Linked DNA regions of Humidesulfovibrio mexicanus. The protein of the gene in region 1 interacts with the protein of each later gene in a pairwise test. Links are inferred from orthologs where the notes say so. Each region holds a gene or a part of one and is shown on either strand. Other genes may lie near its edges.

Evidence for each region.
Region 2: the proteins of CHB73_RS10480 (region 1) and sfsA interact in binary tests that used the Escherichia coli proteins (3 or more experiments, as listed by UniProt). The link is inferred for Humidesulfovibrio mexicanus from one-to-one orthologs.

The regions. Positions count from the first base shown.
Region 1 is NZ_FZOC01000004.1:289,444-295,210, forward strand. The notes cover bases 2,942-5,767. They hold CHB73_RS10480 (glutamate-5-semialdehyde dehydrogenase), read right to left. Parts: upstream 5,076-5,767; coding sequence 3,807-5,075; downstream 2,942-3,806. Other genes in these bases: nadD (nicotinate (nicotinamide) nucleotide adenylyltransferase), read right to left, coding at 3,058-3,726; CHB73_RS10485 (tetratricopeptide repeat protein), read left to right, coding at 5,378-5,767. Outside these bases: magnesium/cobalt transporter CorA, read left to right, coding at 1-934; CHB73_RS10465 (N-acyl homoserine lactonase family protein), read left to right, coding at 1,154-1,903; CHB73_RS10470 (DUF169 domain-containing protein), read left to right, coding at 2,062-2,859. UniProt on the Escherichia coli protein: Catalyzes the NADPH-dependent reduction of L-glutamate 5-phosphate into L-glutamate 5-semialdehyde and phosphate. The product spontaneously undergoes cyclization to form 1-pyrroline-5-carboxylate.
Region 2 is NZ_FZOC01000003.1:19,531-25,377, forward strand. What follows is about bases 1,821-4,726. They hold sfsA (DNA/RNA nuclease SfsA), read right to left. Parts: upstream 3,717-4,726; coding sequence 2,925-3,716; downstream 1,821-2,924. Other genes in these bases: CHB73_RS06795 (N-acetylneuraminate synthase family protein), read right to left, coding at 1,821-1,960; CHB73_RS06800 (DMT family transporter), read right to left, coding at 2,052-2,921; CHB73_RS06810 (VOC family protein), read right to left, coding at 3,709-4,332; CHB73_RS06815 (hypothetical protein), read right to left, coding at 4,369-4,726. Outside these bases: CHB73_RS06790 (NAD-dependent 4,6-dehydratase LegB), read right to left, coding at 1-909; more of CHB73_RS06795, read right to left, coding at 911-1,820; more of CHB73_RS06815, read right to left, coding at 4,727-4,824; CHB73_RS06820 (DVU0772 family protein), read right to left, coding at 5,031-5,381; CHB73_RS06825 (PocR ligand-binding domain-containing protein), read left to right, coding at 5,612-5,847. UniProt on the Escherichia coli protein: Binds to DNA non-specifically. Could be a regulatory factor involved in maltose metabolism.

The DNA.
Region 1 (5,767 bases):
CTGGATCAACGTGGACGGCCTGCATGACCCGGCCTGCGTCACGCGCCTGGGCGAGTTGTTCCACCTGCACCCCCTTGTGCTGGAGGACATCGTCCACACGGGCCAGCGCCCCAAGCTCGACGAACTGGACAGCGCGCTCTTCGCGGTGCTCAAAATGCTGCGCTACAACGAAGACGCGCGCACCATCGCCGACGAACAGGTAAGCTTTGTGCTCATGCCCGGCGTGCTGCTGACTTTTCAGGAAAAGGGCGGCGGCGACGTGTTCGGCGAGGTGCGCAAACGGCTGGTTTCCGGCACGGGCAAGCTGGCGAAAAGCGGGCCGGACTACCTTCTGTACGCCTTGGTGGACGCCATGGTGGACAACTACTTCGTGGTTCTGGAGCGCATGGGCGAGGACATCGAGGAGGTGGAGGAGGCGCTGCTCAGCGCGCCCTCGCCCAGGGACATCGCCACCATCCACGGCCTGCGTCGCGAAGCCCTGTTCCTGCGGCGCTTCGTGTGGCCCCTGCGCGAGGTGCTGGCCCGACTGGAGAAACTCGGCCCGCCGTTGGTGGAGGACGCCACCGTGCTCTACCTGCGCGACCTCTACGACCACACCATCCAGGTGATGGACACGGTGGAGACTTTCCGCGACATGCTCTCCGGAATGCTGGACCTGTACCTCTCCAACGCCAGCCTGAAGCTGAACGAGACCATGAAGGTGCTGACCATGATCAGCACCATCTTCATCCCCTTGAGCTTTCTGGCCTCGCTCTACGGCATGAACTTCCGGCACATGCCGGAACTGGAGACCGCGTACGGCTATTATGTGGTGCTCGCGGTGATGGCGCTCACCGTGGCGGGCATGGTGTTGTTCTTCCGGCGCAAGGGCTGGCTCGGCTCCAGCGCTTCCGGCGCGGACGGCGGGGCCGAAGGCGACCGGGACGGCGGCTAAGGCGCGGCGCGGCGGATGGACCGGGCGGTTCCGCCGCCGTCATGCGGATCGCAATGGGAAATCCCGGCATCGCCCCTTTCATTATCAGGATTCATTCCTATAGTATCGACTGCGCCCAACCGCACCGTTGCCCCTGCCCGTCCGGAGTGCTACCGTTACGGAAACGTACGGCGGGCGGCACGAATATGCCCGGCCACAGCGCCGAACAAGGAGGCTTACGTGTCCACGTTCAAGATCCACCCCATCGTCATGGGCACCAAGATATTCGACCACGGCATGATGACCTACCAGCACGCCTACGGAAAGCCGTACACCATCCCCATCTACTGCTGGTACCTGGAAGGCGGGGACAAGAAGATCCTTGTGGACACGGGCGAAATGAAGCCCATCGTCAGCCAGGAGCGCGAGGCCGCCATCGGCGGCAAGATTTACACCTTCGAGGAAGGGCTGGCCCTGTACGGCCTCAAGCCGGAGGACATCGACATCGTGGTCCATACCCACCTGCACAACGACCATTGCGAAAACGACTACAAGTGCGTCAACGCAACGTTCTACGTGCACGAGGCGGAGCTCAAGCGCATCCACGACCCGCACCCCCTGGATTTCCGCTATCTTGAGGACTACATCACCGACGTGGAGGACAACGGCCAGGTGGTGGCGCTCACGGGGGATGCGGAGATCGTGCCCGGCGTACGCGTGATGCACACCCCGGCCCACACCGAGGGCGGCATGACCGTGCTGGTGGACACCGAAAAGGGCGTGGCCGCCATCACCGGCTTCTGCATCATCATGGAGAACCTCTTTCCCCCCAAGGAAGTGCGCGCCATGGAGATGGAGGTCATCCCCTGCGGGACCGTGGTGAACAGCTACCAGGCTTATGACAACATCCTCAAGGTCAAGAACGCGGCGGACATCCTGCTGCCCCTGCACGAGCCGCGCTTCGCCGCAACCCCGACCATACCGGAATAGCGCGCCCCCGGCGCGGATTCCCAACGACCGCCTCCTCCCCTCGCGCAGGGGAGGGGGCGGCCTATCATTTTCCCCGCGTTGACGGTTTCGTCCAAAAAACATATGTTAGAAAAAACATAGTAACGCCGCCCGGCGACCGGTGCGGCAAAGGAGCCCCCATGTCCACACCCGATTTCGCCGCCATGCAGGAACTGCTCATGCGCGAGCTGCGGCTCATGCACTATCCCGTGGCCGTCACATACTTCTTCGACCAGGCCAATCTGGATGCTTTCCGCAAAAGCCAGCCCCACTACGCGCCGGTAAAGCCCGTGACCTTCTGCCAGGCCGAAATCGGCGCGCGCATGGAGGGCATTCCCGTCCTGGTGGAAAAGGACAAGATGGGCTGCACCAACGCCCAGTTCGTGATGGGCTGGAAGGGGATGGACGAAGCCGAGGTCAAGAGCCACGCCAAGTACTGCGCCGACCTGGAGCAGGCGAAACGCTTCGTGGAGACCAAGCCCAGACTGCCCGAAGGCACGCTTTTGGCCGTGGCCGTAAGCCCGCTTGCATTGGCCGTGGGCGTGCCCGACGTGGTGCATTTCTATTGCGACAACATGCAGGCCTATCACCTTGTCGACGACTGGATGGCCACCCAGAACGTGCATCCCTTCCAGCCGTCTTTCTGCATGAACTCCGCGGCCTGCGGCGGCTGCGTGCAAACCTTCAACTCGAAACTCGCCAACATCTCCCTGGCCTGCAGCGGCAGCTACAACGCGGGCAAGACCGAGCGCGGCGAGATCAACGTGTTCATCCCCGGCGCGCACATCGCGGACATCGCCGCGCGCATCGCCGCGCGCGTGGCCGAAAAGGGCGGAGCGTCCATCACCCGCATCGGCCACCCGTTCCCCGGCGCGGACATCTGCAAGAACTGCCCGCTCATCGTGTTCAAGAAGGAAGGCGAAACGGCCAAGGCCTAGCCGCAAGAAGGAAGAAACCGCCTTGCGCCCCTCCTGCCATGCAGGAGCAAACGCCGCGCGAAAACGAGAGGGAAAATCGCCAGTCACGATGCCAGCGGGGCGACCCGCTGGCCTTGTGGCTGAACGCGCAGGGACGGAGCGGAGGCCAGGGCTGCGCACCGGCCGCATGGCGGTTGGGAATGCGGGAAGCCCCGGCGGCTAGCCTTCGCCCCGCTGCCCCCAGGCCTGTTCGTACGCCGTGCCGCCGCGCTCAAGAATCTCCTCCACGGCCTGGGGCACCAGCATGGCTAGGCTCAGGCGCTCGCGCCAGCGGCGGCGCACGTCCGTGGCGCTCACCTCGAACACCGGCATGGACACCAGACGCAGCTCGGTCCCGGTCGGGAAGCGCATGTGCCCAGGCCCAAGTTCCTGCGTTCCGGGCCAGCGCGTCCGGGCGAAGTCCATGAGGCCCTGCGCATCGACTCCTGGACGCAGGCCAACGGCCACCGAGGCCAGGCCCGGCAATTCGACGCCACGCAGCCAGTTCGGCAAGGCCAGGAAGGATTCGCTGCCCATGATGAAGGTCAGCTCGTCGCCGGGCATCTTCTCGCGCAGGGCGCAGAGCGTCTCCACCGTATAGGAGGGGCCGGGACGGGTGCCTTCCAACCCGCTGGCCGAAAGGCCGCTCACCCCGCGCACGGCAAGCTCCACCAGGCGCAGCCTGTGGGCAAAGGGCAGCATCCCGTCCACGGGCTTGTGCGGCGGCTCGCCCGCCGGCATCAGCAGCACGCGGTCAAGACCCATGGCTTCGCGGGCCTCCACGGCCATGCGCATGTGTCCAGCGTGAATGGGGTTGAAGCTGCCGCCCAGAATTCCGATCCTGCTCACTGGTGAAGTCCTCTTCGCGTGCCGCCCGCAATGGGTGTGAAGCAGTCTCCAGCCGGGCGGCCGCCGGAGAATGCGCGGTGCTATTGCCTGATCTGCCCCTGGCCCAGCGCCACGAACTTGGCGCTCATGAGCTCCAGAATCCCCATGGGGCCGTAAGCGTGCAGCTTGGTGGTGGAGATGCCGATCTCCGCCCCGAGACCCAATTCGCCGCCGTCGTTGAGCCGCGTGCTGGCGTTCACGGCCACCATGCTGGCGTCGGCCTCGCGGGTGAAGCGCATGGCGTTCTTGTGGCTCTCGGTCAGAATGGCCTCGGTGTGGTTGGAGCCGAAGCGGGCGATGTGCTCAAGGGCCTCGTCCAGGTCGGCCACCACCTTCACCGCCAGGGTCAGGGACAAGAACTCGCGGCCCCAGTCGTCGTCCTGGGCGGCCTCCGCAGTGGTGCACCGGGCGGCCAGCAGGGGCAAGGCCTCCGGGCAGCACTTGAAGCGCACCCCTGCGGCACCGAGCCTCTCGGCCACAAGGGGCAGAAAGGTTCCGGCCACGGCCCGGTGGACCAGCAGGCACTCCAGGGCGTTGCAGGTGCCGGGGCGCTGCGCCTTGGCGTTCAGCACAATGTCCACAGCGCGCGCCAAATCGGCGGTCTCGTCCACAAACGTGTGGCACACGCCCTTGTAATGCTTCAAGACCGGCATCTTGGCCTGCTCCACCACGGCGCGGATAAGCCCCTCGCCCCCGCGCGGAATCACCACGTCGATGTACTCGTCGAGCTTGAGGAGTTCCGTCACGGCCTGGCGGTCGGCGGTGGGCGGCGTCTGCACGCACTCGCGCGGCAGTCCGGCGGCCTCAAGGGCGTCGTGGATGGTCGCGGCGAGGGCGGAGAGGGAATGGAAGGCCTCGCTGCCGCCGCGCAGGATTGCCGCGTTGCCGCTCTTGATGCACAGGGCGGCTGCGTCCACCAGGGCGTTGGGCCGCGACTCGAAGATCATGGCCACCACGCCGAGCGGAACGCGCATACGCCCCACCAGCATTCCGTTGGGCCGCTTCTTCATGGATTCGATCTCGCCCACGGGATCGCTCATGGCGGCCACCTCGCGGCACCCCTGAATCATGGAGCCGAGCACGCCCTCGGTGATGGCGAGGCGGTCGAGCCGCGCCTGGTCAAGGCCGCGCGCGCGCGCGGCGTCGACATCGCGGGCGTTGGCGGCAAAAAGGGCCTGGGCGCGCGCGCCAAGCAGGTCGGCCAGGCCCAGCAGGGCCTGCCGCCGGGCGCTGCCCTCCGCCGCGGCCAGACGGCGGGATGCGGCGCGCGCGGCCTGCGCCATGGCGCGCATTTCTGCGGCGATGTCCATAAATCCTCCCAGTGCTGCGAAAAGGGGTCCGGGCCACGGCGAGCGCGGGGCCTTGGATTGGCTACCCTTGAAGCGCACCCAAGTCAACGCGGCCGACGGAGAATCTTCGGCACTGCGCAAAATTGTCAGATTTTATTCCAATTTCCCAAGATTTTACACAGTCTGTCAAGATATTTGCGGCGGCTTCGGGATTGCCCTTTGACCTGATTGACATTTTTGGGTAAACCTCCTGGGTCCGCACGCGCGCGTGCCGACCGCAAGCCGCAGCGCGCGCCACCCATGATTCCAAGGAGCTCCCCCGAATGGACGAGAAGAAGCCCGCAGAGCAGAACGAACCGCACGTCAATCCCCTGGCCGTTGACCAGCTGGAGCAGATCAAGCGGGCCGTGCCCGACACCTCCCAGCGCTTGTTCGACTTCCTGGTCACGAACCTGAAACCCATCGCCATAGGCTGCGGGCTGATCATCCTTGCGGCCGCCGGGTACGCAGGGGTTGAAAAGTGGCGTGCAAGCCAGGTGGCCAAGGCCGGCGACCAGCTCGGCGTCGTCCTCATCGACAAGGACGATGCGGCCGCGCGCACCCAGGCGCTTGAAGAATTCCTGAAGGACGCCCCCGCGGGCCTTGCGCCCACCGCCCAGCTGGAGCTTGCCGCGGCGGCCACCCTGGCCGGGCGGTACGACACGGCGGCCAAG
Region 2 (5,847 bases), on another replicon or contig:
GTAGGCCGGGTGCCAGGCGCAAAAGCGCGCGGCCTTGGCGTTGCCCGCGAACAGGCGCTCCACCTCGCTTTTCTCGGGGCGCAGGCGGGCCTCGTCGCACTCGATCTCGATGTCGGCGCCCATGACGTGGGCGATGCGCTTGGCCGTGTCCCCGATGCTGACCTCGAAGCCGCTGCCCACGTTGACGACCTCGCCCACGGCGGCGTCGCTTTGCGCCACGGCGACAAAGCCGCGCGCGGTGTCGGTGACGAAGTTGAAGTCCCGCGTGGGGGTGAGCGCGCCCAGCTTGATGCGCCGCTTGCCCGCCGCGATCTGCGTGATGATGGTGGGGATGACGGCGCGGGCGCTTTGCCTGGGGCCATAGGTGTTGAAGGGCCGGATGACGGCCACGGGCGTGCCGAAGGCGGCGTGGAAGGACAGGGCGATCTGGTCGGCGCCGATCTTGGTGGCCGAATAGGGCGACTGGCCTTGCAGGGGGTGCTCCTCGGTGATGGGCACGAAGCGCGCGGTGCCGTACACCTCGCTGGTGGAGGTGTGGACCACCTTCTGCACATCGAGGTCGCGGGCGGCCTGCACGATGTTCAGGGTGCCGGTGACGTTGGTCTGCACGTAGGTGTCGGGCGAGTGGTAGGAATAGGGGATGGCGATGAGGGCGGCCAGGTGCAGCACCACGTCGCAGCCGCGCATGGCCGTGCGCACGCCGTTCGGGTCGCGGATGTCGCCGGGGAACACGTCCAGGCTCTTTTTCAGCTCCGGCTCGAAGCTGTCCAGCCAGCCCCAGGAGGAGAAGGCGTTGTAGTGCACGAAGGCGCGCACATCCACGCCCTGGCGCAGGAGCATTTCCGTGAGGTGCGAGCCGATGAAGCCGCCCGCGCCGGTGACGAGGATCTTCTTGCCTGTGAGTTCCATGCTAGTCCTTTCCGCCTTCCACCATGTCCCAGGCGAGCTGCGTGTTCGTGTCGATGTCGCGGGCGGCCGCGCGGCCAAGGAGCCCCTCGAAGTGCTCGGCCAGGATCTGCCCGGTGCCGGGCCGCTTGACCCAGAGGTTGGCCTTGGACAAGGCCTCGCCCTTCTTGACGGGCGCGATGGTGACGCAGCTTGCGTAGGCGAAGTCGATGGTCACCTGTTCCTCTGGCAGCACGCCCTTTTCCCCGCCGCGCGCCTTGTGGATGATGGCGCTGCCCTGGATGAGCTGGCGCATCTCCTCCGGGTCCATGGACAGGAACACGTCCGGTCCGGGCCAGCTTTTGTCCGAGGTGAAGTGCCGCTCCAGCATGGAGGCCCCCAGCGCCGCCGCGCCCAGGCAGGGGTAGATGGTCAGGGTGTGGTCGGAGAGGCCCGCCACTGCGTCGGGGAAGGCCTCCATGAGCTGCACCATGGCCCCCAGGCGCACCTTTTCCGGCGGGGTGGGGTACATGCTGGTGGTGTGCATGAGCCCGAAGGGAACCTTGTGCCGCCTCAGGATCTCCACGCTCTTGCGCACGCTGTCCATGCCGTTCATGCCGGTCGAAAGGATGACCGGCTTGCCGAAGCCGGCGATGTGGTCGATGAGCGGGTAATTGTTGCACTCGCCGGAGCCGATCTTGTAGCCGGGCACGCCCATGGACTCCAGGCGGTCGGCCGCGGCGCGGGAAAAGGGCGTGGACAGGTAGATCATGCCCAGGCTCCGCACCAGGTCCATCAGGCGGCGCTCCTCGGCCTCGGAAAGCTGGCAGCGCTCCATGATCTCGTAGATGGATTCCTTGGCGTTGCCCGGAATGACCGTTTTGGCCTGCGGGCTCATCTCGTCCTCCACCACGTGGCACTGGAACTTCACGCACTCGCAGCCCACGGCGTGCGCGTCGCGCACCATGCGTTCGGCCTTGGCGTAGTCGCCCTCGTGGTTGATGCCGATCTCGGCGATGACAAGCGGGGCGTGGTCCGGTCCGATTGCGCGTCCGGCCAGGGTGATTTCGGGCATGGGCTTGCTCCTTTCCTGACTCGCGTCAGCGTGGGCGGACGATAGAGAAAAGGGGGCGAAGAATCAAGACGGAGGCGGTCCTCCGCCGGGGCTACCGCCGCCGCGCGCCCAGGCCGATGCCGACCAGCGTGGCGGCCACGCCCAGAAGCTCGGCCAGTCCGGCGGGCCGGGCGAAGAAGGCCAGGTCCCACACGTAGGCCAGGGCGGGCTGCAACAGCAAAATAAGCCCGGCCAGCGACATGCGCGTATCGCGCAGCCCGCGCGAGATGAGCGCCCAGCCCATGAGCTGAGAGGTGATGCCGTAGCCAGCCATGAGCAGCAGGGGCATTCCGAGGGGCAGCAGCGGGCTTTCCCCGCGCACCAGCAGCACGGGCAGCAGCAGGGCCGCGGTCATCAGCGAGTTGGCCGTCATGACGGCCAGCTGCGAGCCGTCGCCGCACAGGGCCATGCTGCGGCCCAGGGCCAGGATGAACCCGGCATAAAAGAGGCCGGAGAACAGGCCGAAGAGCACGCCCCAATGATAGTCGGCCCCGGCGCTGGCCCAGGCGGGCGCGACGATGGCCAGAAGCCCGCCCATGGCCAGGGCCAGGCCCGCGAAGAAGCGCAGCCCAGGCCGCTCCCCAAGGAACACGATGCCCCAGGCCGCCAGCACGAAGACCTGGAAGTTGCCGAACAGCGTGGACAGCCCAGGCCCGATGTACAGAATGGACAGGTGCCAGCACACCAGATCTCCGGCGAAGAAGCCCGCGCACGCAAGGGACCACCACCAGCCCGCGCGCGGCATGGCCGAAAGCCTGGAGCGCGGCTCGCGGCTGGCAAGGCTGGCCAGATAGAGCCCGACCCCGCCGATGAGCACCCGGTGGAAGGCGGCCGCATCGCCGCCCACGCCGTAGGGCGCGGCCAGCTTCACGAACAGGGGCGAAAAGCTGATGAGCACCGCTCCGAGAACAAGACGCCACATGGCTCAGCCCCCTTCTTCCCGCACGCGCGCGGCCCAGCAGGGGGCCAGGGGCAGGCGTTCGGCCAGATGGACGCCCGCTTGCGTCACCCGCGCGCGCCAGGCCCACAGCTCCACCCCGGCGCGCAGGGCGCGCACCAGCCCGGCGGCGTACTGCGGGTCTATGGCCTCGGCCGGGGCGAAGCAGTCGCCGTCCGGCCGCTGCGTCAGAAAGAACAGCGCTGCCCGGCAGCCCTCGCTCCGCAAACGCACAAGCTCGTCCAGGTGCTTGCGGCCGCGCTCGCTGGCCGCGTCCGGGAACTGGGCCTGGCCGTCCTCCACAAGCGTCACGTTCTTGCACTCCACATAGAGCGGCGGCAGGCCGGGGCCTGTCAAAAGGGCGTCCAGGCGGCTGGCGCCGGTTTTGGCTTCAGGCGCAAAGCCCGTGTAGGCGAGGGCCTCGGGCAGCAGGCGCGCGCGCCAGGCCGCGGCCAGCAGACGGTTGGGGCTCAAGGTGTTCACGCCCACCCAGGCGGGGGGTTCCCCCCTGTGCCCGCCGGGCAGGGCCAGGGCCTCCAGGGTCCATTGGAGCGCGCGCTGCGGCCCTGTTGCCCGCTGCGGCGCAGGCGAGAGCAGGGCCTGGGTTCCGGGGCGCAAAAGCCCCAGCATGGAGCCGGTGTTGTTGGTGTGCGCGCGCAGCTCCGCGCCGGTGTGCGGGTCCACGGTCACGGCGGTGAAGCGTTTTTCGCGGCGCACAAAGGCGGCAACGCGGCAGCCGGGCGGGTAAGGGAGCAGCAGCGCGCCCGAAGCGCTACACATGCCTGGGGCCTTTGCCGCCGCCTGCCCTGCCCTCGGCGGCGGGGTCGCGGCCCACGAGCAGAAGCCCCTCGCCGGGATAGGCGCGGCGGTCTTCCGGCCGGGTGGGTGCGACGGGCTCGGGCCACGCTCCGGGCACGGGCTCGGCCCCCTGCCGGGCCAAGGGCGTGGGCGCGCTGTCGGCCATGACGGGCTGCGCGCGCAGATCCACGCCGGGCGCGGGCACGCTGAACTCCACAGCAATGTTGTTGGGGTCGAAGGAGTACAGCGAGCGGATGAAACCGTGGTCCACCACCTCGGACACCCAGAACCCGGCGGCGTCCAGGCGGTCGCGCAGCTCCCACAGGGCGTTTTCGTCCTCCAGGCCGAAGGAGATGTGGTCGAAGGTGAAGGGGCCGCGCACGGGCGCGCCGTGGTCCTTGTCCGGCCCTGGCTCCACGCCGGGCCATTCGAAGAAGGCGATCATGTCCTGGGCGCTGATCTCGAAAAAGTAGTGCCGCGAGCCGGGGTGGCCCAACCCGGCCACCAGGCGCATCCCCAGCAGGTCGCGCCAGTAGCGGATGGTGGCGTCCATGTCGCCGGTGGCCATGGCCAGGTGATTGATGCCGGTGAAGCGCATGGTGGCCTCCAGGCCGCAGGGGGCGGGCTGCGGCGGCTATTTCGTGACCGTGACCTTGACCTGCTTGAAGATGTCGGGCCTGAGGTTCGGCTCGGGCTTGCGGATCTTGATGACGACATCGCACTCGCCCTCGGCCAGGGCGGTGAAGGTGTACCGCACGCGCCGTCCGTCCTCAAAGGGCTCGATGCCGTCCAGGCGCAGCAGGACGGGATCAAAGGACGTGCCCGCGAACACGTAACCGGAAAGGCCGGGATCGCGCATGTCGAGCGCAAGCAGGCTGCCTGCGGGCACGCGGGCCTCGTGCTGCTGCTCGCCGTCCAGCCGCATCTCCACATTTCCGCTGCCGCCAAGCATCCTGGGCATGTGCGCACAGCCCGCCGCCACAAGCGCCAACGCCAGCGCCGCCAGGGCCAACACGGCGAAACGCCGGGCCAGCGCGCTGACCGGGAATGAACGGAAGGGACGCATCAGAGCGAGGGGGGACGGCGTCATGGCGGCTCCTGAGGGGGTTGGTGTGGTCGCACCGCCTGTGTAGCGCGCGCCGCCCACGGGGGCAAGCCGTGCCCTGGCCCGGGAAAAGAGGTGGGGCCGGTTGCCCGGCCCCGTCTGGCGAGTGGGAGAGGAGGATGCGTTTCGGGGAAGGAAGAGGAGGATAGGGAAAGCGCTGTCCGGGTGTTCGTCTCGGAATGCGCGGAGTCCTACTGTTGGGGGCGCAACTGGGATTCCAGCCAGTGGCGGACGTTCTGGTCGGGCGGATACACGCCCTTAAGCCCGCCGACCGACTGCATGAACTCCCGGGCCAGATCGTCGGGCAGCTCCACTTCGGCCAGTTCCCTGGCTTCCTCGGAATTGCGCCGCACCAGAATGGCCCTGGGCTTGCTGTCCCAGGTGTAGACCACGAAGTAGTTGCTGTAGTCGGCCTTGGACCGCACGGGCTGGTGGTCCGCCCGCCAGGAGTTGTTGCCCCATTCCAGGTACAGGGTCACGGCATCCCAGGGAGTCATGCTCCAGTCGATCTCAAGGTCGCGGTAGGTGTGCAGGCTGGCCATGGTTTCCTCCTTGCGTCTTGATGTGAACAGTAATCTTTCCTGATAAGATGTCAAGGCTTTCACGAGCCATTTTTTTGGGTGCCTCCGCCCGGTTTTTGGAGTAGGCAACGTGCTGCGAAGAAACGCATTGCCGTGTCGCGGCAGAGGTTTGACGCAGGCGTGCGCCTGTGCCAGAACCGGTTCGCGTCCGAGCGCAACACCTGAAACACATCTGCGAGGTTGCCATGGAGATGACGGACATCTTGCCTGCGAAAGAGTGGGCAAAGCTCGAACAAGACATTTACGACCGTTATGGCGTGAGCGCGCACGCACACAACAAGGACGGCGCGCCCTTCACCGGACGCGAGCTGTGGGGCAACCGGCTCTGCCCGGCCCTGCGCAAGATTCCCGGCGCGGGCACGGGCATATGCGCCGTGGTGAACCAGGCCGTCCGCGCCGAGGCCCGGCAGACCGGCAAGAGCGTCAT